One region of the Streptomyces sp. NPDC127595 genome, then DNA from elsewhere that is predicted to be linked to it. Evidence: riboswitches for the same ligand, from Rfam matches in the RefSeq annotation. Region 1 holds a riboswitch; each other region holds the start of a gene.
The links. Region 1 has a riboswitch for cyclic di-AMP ahead of ACFVKT_RS14145 (M23 family metallopeptidase). Riboswitches for the same ligand answer to the same signal wherever they lie in the genome.
Positions count from the first base shown of each region.

Region 1 (6,129 bases):
CGGGCGCCGACTTCGTCGCACGGGAGCGGGAGTTGCTCCACGAGCTGTGGCGCCGCCGCGAGGCCGCCCGCCCGGCCCTGGCGTACGCGGCCCGGGCGGCGGCTCAGCTTCCGGTGGTCCCGCCACCGCCCTGGCCCACGTACGGGTCCGCGCACAGCGAGCCCTACTGGCAGCCCTACGGGACCGCGACGCCGTACCCCGCGTACAACCCGTACCGCTCGTAGGACGTACGGCAGGGGTTACGCCGACGCCTCCGTCAGCCTGCCCAGTTCCGTGTCCGTGAGGACGAGGTCCGCCACTCCCAGCAGCGCCGGAAGCTGTTCCACGTTCCGTGCGGAGGCGATCGGCGCCGCGACCGTCGGCTGGGCGGCGAGCCAGGCCAGGGCGACGGTGGCGACCGGCACGTCGTGGGCCTGGGCAGCCTCGTCGAGGGCGGCAAGGACGCGCAGGCCCCGCTCGGTCTCCAGGTGCTTGGCCGCGCCCGCCGCACGCGGCGAGTCGACCTTCGTACCCGGGCGGTACTTGCCGGTGAGGAAGCCGGACGCGAGGCCGAAGTACGGGACGGCCGCCAGGCCCGAGCGGGAGGCGATGTCGCGCAGCGGGCCCTCGTAGGTGTCGCGCGAGACCAGGTTGTACTCGGGCTGGAGGGCGACGTAGCGGGCGAGGCCCTCTCGGTCGGAGAAGTCCAGGGACTCCTGGAGCCGCTCGGGTGAGATGTTGGAGGCCGCGATGTTGAGCACCTTGCCGGCCTTCACCAGCTCGTCGAGCGCGCCGATGATCTCCTCGACCGGCACCTCGGGCTTGTCGAAGTGCGTGAAGTAGAGGTCGATGTAGTCGGTGTCCAGACGGCGCAGAGAAGCATCCGCCGCAGCCTTGATGTTGTCGCCGGACAGCCCCTGGTACTCGGGGTGCTGGCTGACCTTGGTGGCGATCACGATGTCGGAGCGGTTGCCGCGCGCCTTGACCCACTTGCCGATGATGGTCTCGGACTCACCGCCCTTGTGCCCCTCGATCCACGCCGAGTACGAGTCGGCGGTGTCGAGGAAGTTGCCGCCTGCGGCCGCGTACGCGTCGAGCACGGCGAAGGACTCGGCCTCGTCGGCGGTCCAGCCCCACACGTTGCCGCCGAGGGCCAGCGGGAAGACCTCGAGGCCGGACGAACCGAGCTTGCGAAGAGTAGTCGTCATGTCAGGATCCAACGTCCCGAGCGAATGACTGTATTCCACATGTATCAGACCGGCAGCCCTGACGTCGGGGGGATGATGTCAGGGCTGCCGGGGATCAGGGGATTACGGAACTACGCACCCGTGAGGAAACGTGCAGGTCAGGGGTTGAGCCCCTTGCTCTGCAGCCACGCCATCGGGTCGATCCCGGTCGCCGCGCCGTCCGGGTGGACCTCCAGGTGCAGATGCGCCCCGGTGACATTGCCCGTCGCGCCCACGCGCCCGATGACATCACCGGTGGCGACCTTCTGCCCCACGCTGACGCTGATCGACGACTGGTGGCAGAACCACAGCTCGGTGCCGTCGTCGAGGGTGAGGATCGTGCGGTAGCCGTACGACCCGGCCCAGCCGGCCTCCGTGACGGTGCCGCTGTGGACCGCCTTGATCAGGGTGCCCGTGGGAGCGGCGAAGTCGAGGCCGGTGTGGTAGCCGGAGGACCACAGTGCGCCGGCCTGACCGAAGGTCGAGGTGATCGTGTACGAGGAGGTCGGCAGCGTGTAGCTCTTGGCGAGCTCGGCGAGGCGCTCGGCCTCCGCCTTGGCCGCGGCCTCCTCCTCCGCCTTCTTCTTCGCGGCGGCTTCCTTGGCCTCGGCCGCCTTCTGCTCCTCGGCGGCGGCGTCGGAGGCCTTCTTCACGGCGGCGGCCTGGGCGGCCTGCTGGGCCGCGGTGTCGGCCTGGTCCTTCTGGACCTCGGCCTGCTGCATGATGCGCGAACGCAGGACCTCGCCCGCGTCGGTCGCGCCCTGCTCGGTGTCGGCGATCGTCAGACCGGCACTGGTGAGCGGGGTGGTGGAGCCCTTGGCCTCGTCGGCGGAGCTGTCGTCCGTGAGGATCGAGCCGACGGACGGCAGGTCGGGCACGGAGATCGACACCGGCGGCTTGCCGGGCGCCGCGGTGGCCATGCCACCGGCGCCGACGGCGGCTATGACACCGACGCCCAGAACGGTGGAGCTGCGAGCGAGTCCGCCGCCTCCGCGCTGCTTGGAGACGCGGTGCCGGCCGCGGATGGGACGGAGGGATTCCTCGGTGGGATTCCACTCCTCCCGGGGGCCCTCGTCGTCCATGCCGTAACCGAAGGTGTGCGTTTGGCTCGGCGGGTACGAGGGTGCCTGGGCAGGCGGGTTCGACGCCACGTGGGCGTGCTCCTTTCCTTCCTTCTCGCCTACCGGGTTAGCTGACGGGTTCGGAGCAGGAAGGTCTCCTACGCGCGTCAACCGCTGGTGTTCCCACCGCGGTAGACGCTCGATTCACCCCAAGTTGGTGGTTCCCCGGTTCCCTTGCGGGATTCGGCGCGTGCGCACGGAGCCGACTCTTGTGACGGCTGGGACTACCGCGCTGCGTTATCGAACGTTAATAGACGCGGGCACCGGATTCCAAGCCGTTCTGACTGATCATTAACGCTTCTGGCCAGGACTTTCAGGTCATCACCGCCGTAAAACGGGCGAGTTGACCACCACTTGTCGGTCACAGGTTTTCTGACGATGCGTCAGATGTTATGCGGAGGGACGCCATTCGATCACCCCTGGTAACAACGTGAACGAGGGCGTTCACGGACGTCGTACGGCAAGCAGCGCCATGTCGTCCGTGGTGCCGCCGCCGGAGTGCCGGCGGACCTCCTCGGCGAGGGTGGTCAGCAGTGCCTCGGGCCCGGGGAAGGTCCGTCCGGCGAGGCTCACCGCGGGATCGTAGAAGCGCCCGCGTTCGTCGCGGGCCTCGGACAGCCCGTCCGTGTGGAGGAGCAGCATGGCCCCGCGCGGGAACTCCGTCTCCTGCGCGCGGTCGGGCCACATGCCCAACTCGCCCATTCCCAGGGGCAGTGCGGGATCCTCGGCGTCGAGCGAGACGAGCGTGCCGTCCGCGTGCAGGAGCAGCGGCGGGGGATGGCCACGGTTGACGATCCGTACGACCTCCTCGCCGTGCGGGATCTCCGCCAGTACCGCCGTGGTGAACCCCTCGAAGGCGTCGAGGCTCTCGCGCCGGGTGCCCTCGCGCGCCAGAGCCCGCTCCAGGCGCCCCGCGACCGCCTCCAGCGTCGTCTCCTGCTCGGCCGCCTCCCGGAACGCCCCGATCACGACGGCGACGGCGGCCACCGCGCCCATGCCCTTGCCGCGTACGTCGCCCACGACCAGGCGTACGCCGTACGGGGAGTCCTGCACCGCGTACAGGTCACCGCCGATGAACGCGTCCTCCTGCGCCGCCTCGTACCGCGCCGCGACGTCGAGCCCGTCGATCCGCTCCTCGGGCTGCGGCAGTACGGCGCGCTGGGCGGCCTCGGCGATCTCACGGACGGAGGCGAGCCGGGCGTTGCCGCGCCGGACGACGACGTTGATGAGGGCGGCCAGGACGGCGGCCGTCGCCACCGTGACCACTTCGGTGACCGCCTCGGCCTGCAGCGCCACTCCGAGCTTCATCTGAACCGCGACGGCCCCCACGGCGGCCATGGCCCCGGTCAGTACGGTGCCGCGCAGCGAGTAGAGGGGCGCCGCCACCAGCGCGGCGGCGGTGAAGAGGGGGGCGCCGGTGAAGTCCCTCGGCGTGAAGTACTCATAGAGAATCCCGGCGACGATGAGCAGGGCGGGAAGCACCCGGACGAACCTCTGGGTGTACGAGGTCCTCGGCCCGTCCGTTCCCGCCGCCCCGGGCAGCGCTACGTCCCCCACCCCCAGCCCGGGATCGGGCACGGGGTCCCCCGGCAACCGCCCACCGGACCGGTCGTACGACGGGTCGTACGACGCACGCGGGTCGTCCGGGTCGTCCGGATCCCCCGCCCGCTGCTCACCTGCTTGCTGCCCCACCCGTCCAGATTTCCCGGAGCGGGGCCGGAGGGCGACCGGTGTGGGCCGACCGAGGGACGCCCGCGCATACCCGGAAACACCAAGGGCCGGAACTCGTGAATCCGAGTTCCGGCCCTTGGCCTTCAGTAGCGGGGACAGGATTTGAACCTGCGACCTCTGGGTTATGAGCCCAGCGAGCTACCGAGCTGCTCCACCCCGCGTCGTTGAACCCAACTGTACGCCATTCGCGGGGCCTGCTGCACCAGCGTTGCCGCCACCCCCCTCAGGCGGCCGGATTCCCGGCGTGCGTGAGGGTCTCCCAGGACACGAAGAGATCGTCGGTGCCGGCCGGCCGCGTCTGCTCGGCCAGCCGGTGGGCGGCCGGGACGTGTACGTCGAGCCGGTCCTCCAGGTGGTTGAGCGCGACCTCCAGGTCGGGCCCCATGTTCCGGTCGATCCGCCCGCCGCACAGCCACGCGGGCGCCGCCTCCCCCATCTGGTACCTGGAGTGGAAGTCGAGCGCCGCCTTCAGCCGGTCCTTGACGCCGCGGTAGAGGTCGACGCCCTGGTGCCAGGCGGTCTCGGCGATGTGCGCGGTGGCGGCGAGCGAGTACCCGACGTGCTTGAAGTTGCGGCAGGTCTCCTGCGAGACCCCGTCCGTGTACCGCTGCTGCCCGAACCAGTACGTGGTCAGCTTCTGCGGGGTGTCGACGGTGCTGCCGACGGGCGTCAGCGGCACCTTCCCGTCCTTCGCGAGGTAGAAGTACGCGGGCACGCGCTGCCGGAACCGCTCGACGGCCTCGTCGAAGGCCTTGTGGTCATCGAGAAACACGGCGATACCCATCGCGGCATCGGTCATGACGAGATCCCAGTTCCCGTTGAAGTCCGGGACCTTCCTGCTGACTTCGGGGAGGTAGGCGGTCCGCAGCATGCCCTGGAACCGCGCCACGCCCGTCTCGGGCCACTTCGCCCCCGTGTGCCGCACGATCTCCGCGGCCCGCGCCCAGGTGGACCCGGCCCACGCGGTCTGCAGGCCGGCGTTCCCCGCCGTGTGCCTGCGCACCTTCGCCGACCAGGCGTCCATGATCTGAACCGCCTTGTCGGCGTGCTCCTGCTTGCCCGTGATGCTCCACAGCAAGGCCTGCGTGTACGCCGCGATCGCGTCCTCACGCTCCTCGACGCAGCCGTGCCCCGCCCGCGTGCCCGGCGGACACTCGACGGTGGCGTACGGCTTCGCCTGGTACTTGTACGACCCGTACTTGCTGTCCCGCATGTCCAGGAACGCCCGCAGCCACGGCTGCTCCCCTGCGTCCACGTGCTTGCGTACGGCGGTCAGCTGGTCCTTGCTCACGAGCACTCCGGGGTGCTCGAACGCCGCGTCCTTGGCCCGCGCCCGCACCGTCCGCCCCTGCGACGACATCCCGCACGACGCCACCAGCCCCACCAACAACGGCACCAACACCACCGCCGTCACCCGCCGCCCCACTGACCCCATCGCCACTCCTACCTCCGTGTCGGCTCAGAAGCAGCCTGACGGGTGGGGGGAGGGAGCGCAGGATCTCTTAGCCCGGGCGGGAGATCTTTAGCCTGTTCGGCGTTTCACGACGAGGCCGCGCCGTCCCCCACCAACCCGCGGGGTGAGGTTCCAGCCCGTCCGGCGCTTAAGGACGAGACGGTCCCGTCCCGACCCCCCACCCACCCACCCACGGGGGCGAGGTTTCAGCCCGCCCGGCGTTCGAGGACGAGACGGTCCCGTCCCGACCCCCGCCCACCCACGGGGGCAAGGTTTCAGCCCGCCCGGCGTTCGAGGACGAGACGGTGCCGTCCCAACCCCCCACCCACCCACGGGGGCAAGGTTTCAGCCCGCCCGGCGTTCGAGGACGAGACGGTCCCATCCCGACCCCCCACCCACCCACGGGGGCGAGGTTTCAGCCCGTCCGGCGTTTGAGGACGAGGCCGTTCAGGCCGAAGCGGGGGTCTGGGGGCGGCAGCCCCCAGAAACAAGGGACGGGCAGGGGCGGAGGGGGCGAAAAACTCCCCCCCCCCCCCCCGCCGCGAGCTCCCCCTACCCCACCAGATGCCGATTCGGCGCCACCGCAAGCTCCTCGTACTCCGGAAGCACGACGACCGAG
Region 1 covers NZ_JBHXWK010000003.1:679,077-685,205, reverse strand. The annotation lists gene ACFVKT_RS14155 (PrsW family intramembrane metalloprotease) at 1-224, shown strand, start outside; gene ACFVKT_RS14150 (aldo/keto reductase) at 240-1,187, opposite strand; gene ACFVKT_RS14145 (M23 family metallopeptidase) at 1,325-2,356, opposite strand; cyclic di-AMP (ydaO/yuaA leader) riboswitch at 2,368-2,525, opposite strand; gene ACFVKT_RS14140 (PP2C family protein-serine/threonine phosphatase) at 2,771-3,904, opposite strand; tRNA gene ACFVKT_RS14135 (tRNA-Met) at 4,145-4,218, opposite strand; gene ACFVKT_RS14130 (alginate lyase family protein) at 4,281-5,492, opposite strand; gene ACFVKT_RS14125 (dihydrofolate reductase family protein) at 6,063-6,129, opposite strand, start outside.

Region 2 (6,129 bases), on a different contig from region 1:
GGGTCGATGGCCGACCTGGACGCGGCCACCCTGGAGGACGCCCGCGCGTTCTTCCGCACCTACTACGCGCCCAACAACGCGGTGCTGTCGGTCGTCGGGGACATCGACCCCGAGCAGACCCTCGCCTGGATCGAGAAGTACTTCGGCTCGATCGCCGGGCACGACGGCAAGCCCGCGCCGCGTGACGGCGCGCTGCCCGACACCATCGGCGAGGAGCTGCGCGAGGTCCTCGAGGAGGAGGTCCCCTCACGCGCGCTGATGGCCGCCTACCGGCTCCCGGAGGACGGCACGCGCGCGAGTGACGCGGCCGACCTGGCGCTCACCGTCCTCGGCGGCGGCGAGTCGTCCCGGCTCTACAACCGGCTCGTACGCCGCGACCGCACCGCCGTCGCGGCCGGGTTCGGCCTGCTGCGGCTCGCCGGAGCGCCCTCCCTGGGATGGCTCGACGTGAAGACCTCCGGCGATGTGGAGATCCCCGTCATCGAGGCAGCCGTGGACGAGGAGCTCGCCCGGTTCGCCGAGGAGGGCCCCACGGACGAGGAAATGGAGCGCGCCCAGGCCCAGTTGGAGCGCGAGTGGCTGGACCGGCTCGGCACGGTCGCAGGCCGCGCCGACGAACTGTGCCGGTACGCCGTCCTGTTCGGCGACCCGCAGCTCGCCCTGACCGCCGTACAGCGCGTCCTCGACATCACCGCCGAGGAGGTCCAGGAGGTCGCCAAGTCCCGCCTGCGCCCCGACAACCGCGCGGTGCTCGTCTACGAACCGATCGCCGCCGAAGACGCCGAAAACGCTGAAGCCGCTGAAGACACCGACGAGGAGGCGGCGAAGTGACCGAGCTCGCCACCATGGAGTTCCACCCCCAGCCGCAGGCCGGCGAGGCCAGGCCGTGGGCCTTTCCCGCACCCGACCGGGGCATCCTCGGCAACGGCCTGACCGTGCTGCGCAGCCACCGCCCCGGCCAGCAGGTCGTCGCCGTGGAGGTGCTGCTCGCAGCACCCCTGGACGCCGAGCCCACGGGCCTCGACGGTATCGCCACGATCATGGCGCGGGCCTTCTCCGAGGGCACCGACAAGCTCTCCGCCGAGGAGTTCGCCGCCGAGCTGGAGCGCTGCGGTGCCACGCTCGACGCGTACGCCGACCACCCCGGCGTACGCCTGTCGCTCGAAGTCCCCGTGTCGCGCCTCCCCAAGGCCCTTGATCTGCTCGCCGACGCCCTGAGGGCACCGGCGTTCGCGGACAGCGAGGTCGAGCGGCTGGTGCGCAACCGTCTGGACGAGATCCCGCACGAGACCGCCAACCCGTCCCGTCGTGCGGCGAAAGAGCTCTCCAAGGAGCTGTTCCCGGCCACATCGCGCATGTCGCGCCCGCGCCAGGGCACCGAGGAGACGGTCACGGCGATCGACGCGGCGGCCGTACGCGCCTTCTACGAAAAGCACGTACGCCCCGCCACGGCCACCGCGGTGATCGTCGGCGACCTCACCGGAGTCGACCTCGACGCGCTGCTCGCCGACACGCTCGGCGCCTGGACCGGCTCGTCCGCCGAGCCGCTGCCCGTGCCGCCGGTGACCGCCGACGACAGCGGCCGGGTCGTCATCGTGGACCGCCCCGGCGCCGTGCAGACGCAGCTGCTCATCGGCCGGGTCGGCGCCGACCGGCACGACCGAGTGTGGCCCGCCCAGGTGCTCGGTACGTACTGCCTCGGCGGCACCCTCACCTCGCGCCTGGACCGCGTCCTGCGCGAGGAAAAGGGTTACACCTACGGTGTGCGGGCGTTCGGCCAGGTATTGCGCTCAGCCCCGGACGGCACCGGCATCTCGATGCTCGCCATCAGCGGCTCGGTGGACACCCCGAACACCGGCCCGGCGCTCGACGACCTCTGGAAGGTGCTGCGGACCCTCGCCGCGGAGGGCCTGACGGACGCCGAGCGCGATGTCGCCGTACAGAACCTGGTGGGCGTGGCGCCCCTCAAGTTCGAGACGGCGGCGGCCGTCGCGGGCACGCTGGCCGACCAGGTCGAGCAGCACCTGCCGGACGACTACCAGGCGACGCTGTACCGGCAACTCGCCGCGACCGGCACGGTGGAAGCCACCGCAGCCGCCGTGAGCGCCTTCCCCGTGGACCGGCTGGTGACCGTCCTGGTGGGCGACGCCGCGCAGATCGAGGAGCCCGTCAAGGCTCTCGGAATCGGTGAAGTGAGCGTCGTTCCGGCGGAGTAGGGACGGAGTAGGACAGCAGCTCCCCTGGGGGCCCAGGAGACCACGGAGTCTCCTGGGCCCCCATTTGTCCGTATTGATAGAGAGGTTGCCTGTCTGCCCTGTGGCATGCGCTACAAAAGGCGTGATCCGTTTGTCGATTGAAAGATGTCCCGTTTAGCGTCGGTCCGGCTGTTCGTCAGGCAGTGCGCCGCGCCCGCGGCACCGGACAGCCATCGCTTAGTCCCCGTACGGCGTGAGCCAGGGGAGCCGGGGACCCACACGTAGTCCCTGGGGTGAATCGGACGCCCTCCCCGGAGGTGGTCCGTAGGAGACCTTCCTGCTCCGAACCCGTCAGCTAACCCGGTAGGCGAGAAGGAAGGAAAGGATCAGCTCCTCCATGGCGTTCACCTGTGGCACAGGCAAGCATCGTCGCCCGGGCCGCGTGAAGCGCACGACCACGAACGCCCTCGGCGTCGCGGCGCTCACCACGACCGGTGTCCTCGGCACCCTGGCCGCCCCGGCGCTCGCCGCGGACAACTCCGTCGAGCAGACCGGCCTCACCCAGGCCGTCGAGATCGGTGACTCGATCGCCGACCAGATCGACGCGCAGGCCGCCGCCCAGCAGCAGGCCGCCGACGCGGCCGCCGCGCAGAAGAAGGCCGAAGCGGCCGCCGAAAAGAAGGCCAAGGAGGAGCGCGAGGCCAAGGAGCGCGCCGCCCGCGAGGCCGAGCGCAAGCGCCTCAACACCTTCGTCGCGCCGATCACCGGCTCGTACATCTCCACCGGCTACCAGGCCGGCGGCAGCCTCTGGTCGTCCGGCAGTCACACCGGCGTCGACTTCCACGCCGCGTCCGGGACCTCCGTCCACGCGGTCGGCTCGGGCACGGTCGTCACGGCCGGCTGGGGCGGTGCGTACGGCAACCAGATCGTCCTCAGGATGAACGACGGGACCTACACGATGTACGGCCACCTGTCGTCCATCGGAGTCTCCGTGGGCCAGACGGTCACCCCAGGTCAGCAGATAGGTCTCTCGGGGGCCACCGGCAACACCACCGGACCGCACCTCCACTTCGAGGCCCGCACGACCGCCGAGTACGGCTCGGACATCGATCCCGTCGCATATCTCCGCTCGCACGGCGTGAACGTCTGATCACTCGCGTACGTACTTCACAGGGTCCCGGCTCGACAGAGTCGGGGCCCTGTCGTTTCGAACCGTTTCGAACGACCTACTGTCCAAAAAATATCCATGGATTCCGGTCCCCCGTCGGAAATTCCGAGTCTCTGCAATAGAGTCACTGAACAAGCGCCAATCGACGGCGTTTCACGGGGATTAAAGCGGAGGTCCGGTATGCGTGTTCCTGCGCACTCGGTATGCACAGCGATCCGCGACGACATCGTCGCGGGTGTCTACGAGCGTGGCAGCCGGCTCACCGAGGAACTGCTGGCGCGCCGCTACGGCGTCTCGCGCGTCCCCGTCCGCGAGGCCCTGCGCACCCTGGAGGCCGAGGGCTTCGTGGTCACCCGGCGGCACGCGGGCGCGTGCGTCGCGGAGCCGACCGAACAGGAGGCCGCGGACCTCCTGGAGATGCGCATGCTCCTGGAGCCGCTGGGCGCCGCGCGGGCCGCGCAGCGCCGCACCGAGGCGCACCTCAAGGTGCTCCGAGGCCTGGTCAGGCTGGGTCAGGAGCGGGCCAGGAGGGGCAACAGCGAGGACCTGCGCTCGCTGGGCGGCTGGTTCCACGAGACCCTCGCGCAGGCCTCCGGCAGCCCCGCGCTGACCTCCACGCTGTCGCAGCTCCGGCACAAGATCGCCTGGATGTACGCGGTAGAGGCGCCGGCCAACCCGGCGGAGTCCTGGGCGGAGCACGGCGGGATCGTGGACGCCGTCGCGCGCGGCGACAGCGAGCGGGCGCGGGCGATCACAGCCCTGCACACCGAACGCGCGACGGCCGCACACCGCCTCCGCTTTCCCGGCGGAGCCGACCGCCCGGACCGTGTGAGGACTTCGCAACATCCCGTAAACATGACGGGCCTGCGGCATTAACATGAGCGCCGTATACAAAGAGGAGTAATTCGCGGGAGATTATTTATGCTGCCCGCACAAGGGAAATGCGAAGGGCCCACCCGATAATTCGGGCGGGCCCTTGCCGGTGTTTTGGAGCGATGAAAAGCGCCTTCGAAGCGAAGGTGCCGCCACCGAGGCGATGGCCGCCGTCATCGAGGCGATGGCCGCCGTCGTCGAGACGACGGTCACCGTCATCGAGGCGACGGTCACCGCCATCGTCATCGAAGCAATGGTCACCGCCATCGAAGCGATGAGGCACCACCGCTCACCCTCAGACGGTCTCGGGAAGCTCCTCGAGCCCCTCGGAGACCAGCTTGGCCAGCCGGTCGAGTGCGGCGTCCGCACCCTCGGCGTCGGAGGCGAGGACGATCTCCTCGCCGCCCTGGGCACCCAGGCCGAGGACCGCGAGCATGGAGGCCGCGTTGGCCGGGTTCCCGTCCGCCTTGGCGATCGTCACGGGGACTCCGGAGGCCGTGACGGCCCGGACGAAGATGGAGGCGGGGCGGGCGTGGAGACCCTCGGCCCAGCCGACGTTGACGCGGCGCTCAGCCATGTGATGCAGCCCTTCAGATGTCTCAGGTTGTCTAGCAGATGTCTCAGGTTGTCTAGACCACGTTGTCTAGACCAGTGTCCCATATGGTGAAGCGTGCCGGGAGCGGGTCAGAGGGTGACAAAACCCTTGCTCCCGTCCCCGGCCCGGCGCCGGATCCCGGCCTGGATCCGGCTTCGGTTCCCCCAAGACTGCCTCGCGCCGTTGTCGTACGCGAGCCGTACTCTGGGGCGCATGCAGACCTCGTCGGACCGGCACGAGTACCCCTCCCACTGGGAGGCGGACGTGGTGCTGCGCGACGGCGGAACCGCACGCATCAGACCCATCACCGTCGACGACGCCGACCGCCTGGTCAGCTTCTACGAGCAGGTCTCCGACGAGTCGAAGTACTACCGCTTCTTCGCGCCGTATCCGCGTCTGTCCGCGAAGGACGTCCGCCGCTTCACCCACCACGACTTCGTGGACCGGGTGGGACTCGCGGCCACGGTGGGCGGCGATTTCATCGCCACCGTACGCTACGACCGCATCAACGCCGACGGACGTCCCGCCTCCGCTCCCGCCGACGAGGCCGAGGTCGCCTTCCTCGTCCAGGACGCCCACCAGGGGCGCGGCGTCGCCTCCGCCCTCCTCGAACACATCGCGGCAGTGGCCCGCGAGCGGGACATCCGCCGGTTCGCCGCGGAGGTGCTCCCGGCCAACAACAAGATGATCAAGGTGTTCACGGACGCCGGGTACCAGCAGAAGCGGCACTTCGAAGACGGCGTCGTACGCCTGGAGTTCGACCTCGAACCCACCGACCGGTCGCTCGCCGTGCAGCGCGCGCGGGAGCAGCGCGCCGAGGCCAGGTCCGTGCACCGGCTGCTCGCGCCCGGCTCGGTCGCCGTCGTCGGCGCCGGCCGCACGCCCGGTGGCGTGGGCCGCAGCGTCCTCACGAACCTCCGCGAGGCGGGCTTCACGGGACGGCTGTACGCCGTGAACAGGGCGGTGCAGGAAGGCGAGATCGACGGCGTGCCCGCCTACCGCTCCGTCGTCGACATCACCGGGCCCGTCGACCTCGCGGTCGTCGCCGTGCCCGCGCCCTACGTCCCCGAGGTCGTCGCGGAGTGCGGTGAGCACGGCGTGCAGGGGCTCGTGGTCGTGTCCGCCGGGTACGCCGAGAGTGGCCCCGAAGGGCGCGAGCGCCAGCGCGAACTCGTCCGCCAGGCCCGCACGTACGGGATGCGCATCATCGGCCCGAACGCTTTCGGGGTCATCAACACGTCCCCCGAGGTGCGGCTCAACGCCTCGCTCGCGCCGGAGATGCCGCGCCCCGGACGGAT
Region 2 covers NZ_JBHXWK010000008.1:406,154-412,282, reverse strand. The annotation lists gene ACFVKT_RS26650 (M16 family metallopeptidase) at 1-831, shown strand, start outside; gene ACFVKT_RS26645 (M16 family metallopeptidase) at 828-2,216, shown strand; cyclic di-AMP (ydaO/yuaA leader) riboswitch at 2,420-2,580, shown strand; gene ACFVKT_RS26640 (M23 family metallopeptidase) at 2,593-3,345, shown strand; gene ACFVKT_RS26635 (GntR family transcriptional regulator) at 3,544-4,239, shown strand; gene ACFVKT_RS26630 (hypothetical protein) at 4,279-4,503, opposite strand; gene ACFVKT_RS26625 (HPr family phosphocarrier protein) at 4,532-4,813, opposite strand; gene ACFVKT_RS26620 (GNAT family N-acetyltransferase) at 5,045-6,129, shown strand, end outside.
Region 2: it holds a riboswitch for cyclic di-AMP, as region 1 does, so the genes downstream of both, ACFVKT_RS26640 (M23 family metallopeptidase) here and ACFVKT_RS14145 (M23 family metallopeptidase) in region 1, are expected to answer to the same signal.

Region 3 (6,129 bases), on a different contig from region 1:
CCGGGAGCGCCTCCCGTTTGCGCTGGATCAGCTCGGCGAGATAGCTGCGCATCTTCTTCACGGACCGCCCGACACCGCCCCTGGGTCCACCCCCGTGCCGGATCATCATCCCCGCCCAGTCCCGGAAGTCGTCCTGGTCCTCGCGGGGGACGCCGAGCAGGTCGCAGATGGCGTAGATGGGGAGGGGGAAGGCGAACTCGTGGATGAGGTCGGCGCTTCCTGTGTGCGCAAACTGATCGATGAGCTGGTCGGTCAACTCCTGGACCCTGGGCTCGAATTCGGCCACCCGGCGGGGTGTGAACGCCTTGGAGACGAGTCGGCGGAGCCGCGTGTGGTCCGGCGGGTCGATGTTGAGCAGATGGGTCATGAGGTTGGCGCTGCGCTCGCCGGGGATGCCCGTCTTGCTCTTGCCGTGGGCGTCTTCGGAATGGTGGGCGGGATTCTTTGACAGTCGCTGGTCGGCGAGCGCCTGCTTGGCGTCCGCGTACCGCGTGATCAGCCAGGCCTCCACCCCGCTGGGGAGCGTGGTTCGGTGCACGGGCGAATGCTCGCGGAGCCACGCGTAGGCAGGGTAGGGGTCGGTGGCGAACTCCCAGGTGAAGAGTTCGGGTTTGTTATGGGGGGCGTTCACGGGCTGACGGTACCGGGAGTCGCATCGCGTGGGTGAAGCCGCGGAACCGTGCAATTCCGCCTCAACTGCACCTTTCCCGCTGAGGGCACACCCTTGTCTCGTCGTTCCTGCGGCCGTCGTTGCCGAATACGCGCGCGTCTCCGCCCTCGATCTGCTCGACGACTTCGGAATCATGGGCCAGGACAACGTCTCCCCGCTGGTCGGCGGAGCCGGGGAATTTCGCACGCGCGTGCGGGGTGGTCGCGAGGGCGGGTGGCTGTGTGCGAAGTTCGCCCGTGTGTGCGGGACGCTGTCTAGGTTCGGGTGTTGTGAAGCTGGTGGTGCAGGTGAAGCTGTTGCCGTCGCCGGAGCAGGCGGCAGCACTGGAGGCGACCCTGCGTGCCTGCAACCGGGCAGCCGACCACGTCTCCCGGATCGCTTTCGAGACGGGTGTGAGAGACCGCAACGGGTTGCAGAAGCTGCTCTACGCGGACATCAAGGCGGCGTTCGGGCTGTCTGCGCAGCCCGCGGTGCGGGTGGTGAAGAAGGTCGTCGACGCCTATAGCGCGCTCGCGGCGAGTCCCAAAGCCGGGCGGCTGGGCAGCCCGGCATCGAAGCGGGACCGGAGGGCCACCGGCTCGCCGGTCGTCTTCCGGCCCGAGGCGGCGCAGCCGTTCGACGACCGGTGTCTGTCCTGGTAGATGGACACGCGCGCGGTGTCCATCTGGACGGTGGACGGGCAGATGCGCGGCATCGGCTACACCGGTTCAGCCGACCAGCTCAGAACGCTGGCCGAGTACCGCAAGGGCGAGTCCGATTTGGACTCCGACACCGTCGGAGTCGACGCGTACAAGCGGCCGACCCTGCCACGGCTCACAGTCACCGGTCGGTTCCGGGCCCGCCGGCTCGTCGAAGTCCGTAGTGCGGTCGCTGAGGACACGGGGACGCGGCGGTAGCCCAAACCCGGTGCCGGGTCTGCGGCCGGCTCATTCGTGACACTCCGTGGCCCGGCACATTTCACCGGCTTTGACGTACCCGGCCTCCCCGCGCCGGGGAGGCCGGAGCACCCGCCTCCCCGACCTCCAACTCGCAGGGGATTCCGCCGATTTGCGCTGGCGTGGCGGGCTCATTATGCGGGGATTGCGCACACTTCCGGTGGAGTTCACGGCTCCGCTCCGGTTGTCCGCCGGGCGGTCGCAGGGGATTTGACGGATCGCGAAAAGCTGACGATCCATCGCGGTCTCAAGGGACTTGACCGATCGCGAAAAGCTGACGGTCCATCAACATTGTGATCTTCACGTGATCTACGCTGCATCGACTTGTGACAAGCGTTCGGGTGCGGATACGTTCGACGAACAGCGCGGATCATGCGTCGCAGGCGTCGTCTGACGTCGCCGTATGTCGCTGTAGTCACCTGCTGTCACATGAAAGGGCTTCCGCATGCTCTCCGGGAACGGCCGCCATCGTCGACCCCGTCAGGCCCCGGCTCTCATCGTCGCGGCAGGAGTGACCGGATCGGCCATCGCGATCCCGTTGCTCGGTGCCACGAGCGCGAGCGCGGCCGACACCACCACTTGGGACCGCGTCGCGGAGTGCGAGACGGGTGCCTCCTGGAGCCAGAACGCCGGCGACGGCTACTACGGCGGGCTGCATGTGACCGAGTGGGACTGGGAGAACTACGGCGGCCTCGAATACGCCCCGAGTGCCGACCAGGCCAGCCGCTCGCAGCAGATAGCCGTCGCCGAGAAGATCCTGGACGGCCGGGGGCTCGTCGCCTGGCCCACCTGCGGACCCCTCTCCGGGCTCAGCAAGGACTCCGCCTCGGTGGAGGTCGACACGGGCGTGGCGGACGACTTGTCGCCCGACGCGTCCGCTTCCGCCGACCCGTCCGAATCGTCCACCCCCTCTCCGGCCGCTTCGCCCTCCGCGGACGCGACCGAGACCGCCGCAGACGCCACAGACTCCACGAAGTCCGCCACCCCGGACGCGGCAGCGAGTGCGGACGCGAGCACCGGCTCAACTGCCGCGAACAGTGATGAATCGGATAAGTCCGCCCAGACTGACGAGTCTTCGAGTGCGCCCGAGGATGAGGCGACCAGTGCAGGGCGTCACCGCGGTGACACCGCCACCGAGGGTGCGACCGACGGCCGTACGGACGACGCCACTTCCGGGCGGCACGCCTCGCGTGACTCCGACGCGGCTCGCTCCGTCGTGGACGGCGCGTACGTCGTCCGTGCCGGCGACAGTCTCTCGCTCATCGCCGACGCCCTTGGCCTCGACGGCGGATGGACCGAGCTCTATGCCGAGAACAAGGAGACGGTCGGCGCCGACGCGAACCTCATCCTGCCCGGTCAGAGCCTTGCAGTTGGTGCTGAATAGGGCGAAATGCAGCGGGAGTTCACGTCATGGTTCGCCATGGAATGTCCAGTTTGGCGAGAATGAGAGATGGATCTCAGACCCCTTGATCGTCTTTGATATTCCGCCGATCGCCTGCCTACGGTCGTGACCGCTCGCCACAGTGAGCCCCGACGGTCGCAACGCCGAATCCTGCCAGCGGCCGTACGGGAACAGTCGTCGCGTCAAGCGCCGTAGGCAGGAGCGGGGGACCCAAGGTAAGCGCTGCGCCCGGTAGTTGACCGGGAGCGGCTTGGGGTGAAGACGTGCACCGCAAGGTGCGCGACCGGGCACTCACCCGCCCGAACCCGACAGCTCACCTCGTAGGCGTCGGTGAGGGGATCTACTTCATGCTGCGTTCGTGCAAGGGCAAGCACCGTCGCCCGTCCAAGGCCACCCGTATCGTCGCCCTCGCCGGAGTGACCGGCGTCGCCGTCGCCGCCCCGCTGATGGCCGCCGGTACCGCCTCCGCCGCCACCACCTCCGAGTGGGACGCCGTCGCCCAGTGCGAGTCCGGTGGCAACTGGTCCATCAACACGGGCAACGGCTACTACGGCGGCCTGCAGTTCTCCGCCTCCACCTGGTCCGCGTACGGCGGCAGCTCGTACGCCTCCACCGCCGACCAGGCCTCCAAGTCCCAGCAGATATCCGTCGCCGAGAAGGTTCTCGCCGCGCAGGGCAAGGGTGCCTGGCCGACCTGTGGCACGGGCCTGTCGAACGCCGCGAACGACTCCGGCAGCACCACCCCGTCGCAGCCGAGCACACAGAGCAAGCCGAGCACGCCGAGCGCGAAGACCGACGAGCAGCGCGCCTCGCGTTCCTCGGAGCGGGAGACCGCCAAGAAGGAGACCGTCGAGACCCCGACCGGTAAGACGGTCAAGAAGGGCGACGGCGAGTACAAGGTGAAGAAGGACGACACCCTCAGCGCGATCGCCGAGGCGAAGAACGTCAAGGGTGGCTGGCAGAAGCTGTTCGAGCTGAACAAGGACATCATCGACGACGCGGACTTCATCTACCCGGGTCAGCAGCTCCACCTGAGCTGACGGCGGCTCCACCTCGGCCGGCAGCAGTTCCACCTGAGCTGACGGCCCGGATCGACGGCCGACGGCGGTCGGCCGGCCACTGACAGCCGCTTCGCAGTTGAACCACAGCCCGCTCCTATACGTGGTCTCCATACTGAAGGCCTCGTGTGGGTCACCCCCGTCCCCCACGGGCCCCCCGCTCCGGTGCGTGTTCCCCCGTACGCACCGGGGCGGGGTTTTTCATTTCCCGCGCCGGCCCATCCGTCGTCGTCGCCACCCCTCTTTCATCACCTTTTTGTTCCGTTCGGGAACAATATTTGCCCTCAGTTCTGCACAAGAGGGGGTAGACCGGCTGGCCGATCCCCCGGAGCCGGTTAGGCTCATCCCGCGGGGCTGCCACAGTCCCGCGTAGCCGCGTCACATTCCTGAAGGAGATGCTCGTGCCGTCCATCGACGTCGTCGTAGCCCGGGAAATCCTCGACTCGCGAGGCAACCCCACCGTCGAGGTCGAGGTCGGCCTCGATGACGGCAGCACCGGTCGTGCCGCCGTCCCGTCCGGCGCCTCCACGGGTGCCTTCGAAGCCATCGAGCTGCGCGACGGTGACCCCAACCGCTACGGCGGCAAGGGTGTCGAGAAGGCCGTCCTCGCCGTCATCGAGCAGATCGGCCCGGAGCTCGTCGGTTACGACGCCACCGAGCAGCGCCTGATCGACCAGGCGATGTTCGACCTGGACGCCACCGACAACAAGGGTTCGCTCGGCGCCAACGCCATCCTCGGCGTCTCCCTCGCCGTCGCCCACGCCGCCTCCGAGGCCAGCGACCTGCCCCTCTTCCGCTACCTGGGCGGCCCGAACGCGCACCTGCTGCCCGTTCCGATGATGAACATCCTGAACGGCGGGTCGCACGCCGACTCGAACGTCGACATCCAGGAGTTCATGATCGCCCCGATCGGCGCGGAGTCCTTCTCCGAGGCGCTGCGCTGGGGCGCCGAGGTCTACCACACCCTCAAGAAGGTGCTGAAGACCAAGGGCCTGTCCACCGGCCTCGGCGACGAGGGCGGCTTCGCCCCGAACCTGGAGTCCAACCGCGCCGCGCTCGACCTCATCATCGAGGCCATCAAGCAGGCCGGTTACATCCCCGGCGAGCAGATCGGGCTCGCGCTCGACGTCGCCGCGTCCGAGTTCTACAAGGACGGCAAGTACGAGTTCGAGGGCAAGTCCCGCTCGGCCGCCGAGATGACCGAGTACTACGAGGAGCTCGTCTCCGCGTACCCGCTGGTCTCCATCGAGGACCCGCTGTACGAGGACGACTGGGCGGGCTGGAAGGTCATCACCGACAAGCTGGGCGACAAGGTCCAGATCGTCGGCGACGACCTCTTCGTCACCAACCCGGAGCGCCTGGCCCGCGGCATCGAGGAGGGCTCCGCGAACGCCCTGCTCGTCAAGGTCAACCAGATCGGCTCGCTGACCGAGACCCTGGACGCCGTCGAGATGGCCCAGCGCAACGGCTTCAAGTGCATGATGTCCCACCGCTCCGGCGAGACCGAGGACGTCACCATCGCCGACCTCGCCGTCGCGGTGAACTGCGGCCAGATCAAGACCGGCGCCCCGGCCCGCTCGGACCGCGTCGCCAAGTACAACCAGCTGCTGCGCATCGAGGAGATCCTCGACGACGCCGCGGTGTACGCCGGCCGCAGCGCGTTCCCCCGGTTTCGCTCTGCGAACCAGTAAGCACAGCAAGGGCTGAGCCCGGGCTTCGTAGGAAGCGTCGTACGTACGTCCCCGTACTCGGTCCCGTACCGTGTGCGGGGACGTACGCACGTGCAGGCAGGGACGGATCGGGGAGGCGGGACTCATGGCCGTGAAGGACCGGGACCGGTTCTCCACCGCGACCAGGATCAAGCTGCTCGGCGAGCAGACGGCGGCCCGGGTCTACCGCTCCCAGACCAAGCGCCAGGCCCGCCGTTCGCGGCTCACCGGGCGAGCGGCGCTCCTCGCCCTTGTCCTGTGCTCGCTGGTGGTGGCCCTCGCGTACCCGATAAGGCAGTACGTGTCCCAGCGCGCCGAGGTCTCCGACCTGGTGCGGCAGCGGGAGCAGGCCCGC
Region 3 covers NZ_JBHXWK010000006.1:17,242-23,370, reverse strand. The annotation lists gene ACFVKT_RS19950 (cytochrome P450) at 1-631, opposite strand, end outside; gene ACFVKT_RS19945 (hypothetical protein) at 940-1,311, shown strand; gene ACFVKT_RS19940 (hypothetical protein) at 1,327-1,566, shown strand; gene ACFVKT_RS19935 (transglycosylase family protein) at 2,117-2,989, shown strand; cyclic di-AMP (ydaO/yuaA leader) riboswitch at 3,185-3,349, shown strand; gene ACFVKT_RS19930 (transglycosylase family protein) at 3,355-4,047, shown strand; gene eno (phosphopyruvate hydratase) at 4,461-5,756, shown strand; gene ACFVKT_RS19920 (septum formation initiator family protein) at 5,881-6,129, shown strand, end outside.
Region 3: it holds a riboswitch for cyclic di-AMP, as region 1 does, so the genes downstream of both, ACFVKT_RS19930 (transglycosylase family protein) here and ACFVKT_RS14145 (M23 family metallopeptidase) in region 1, are expected to answer to the same signal.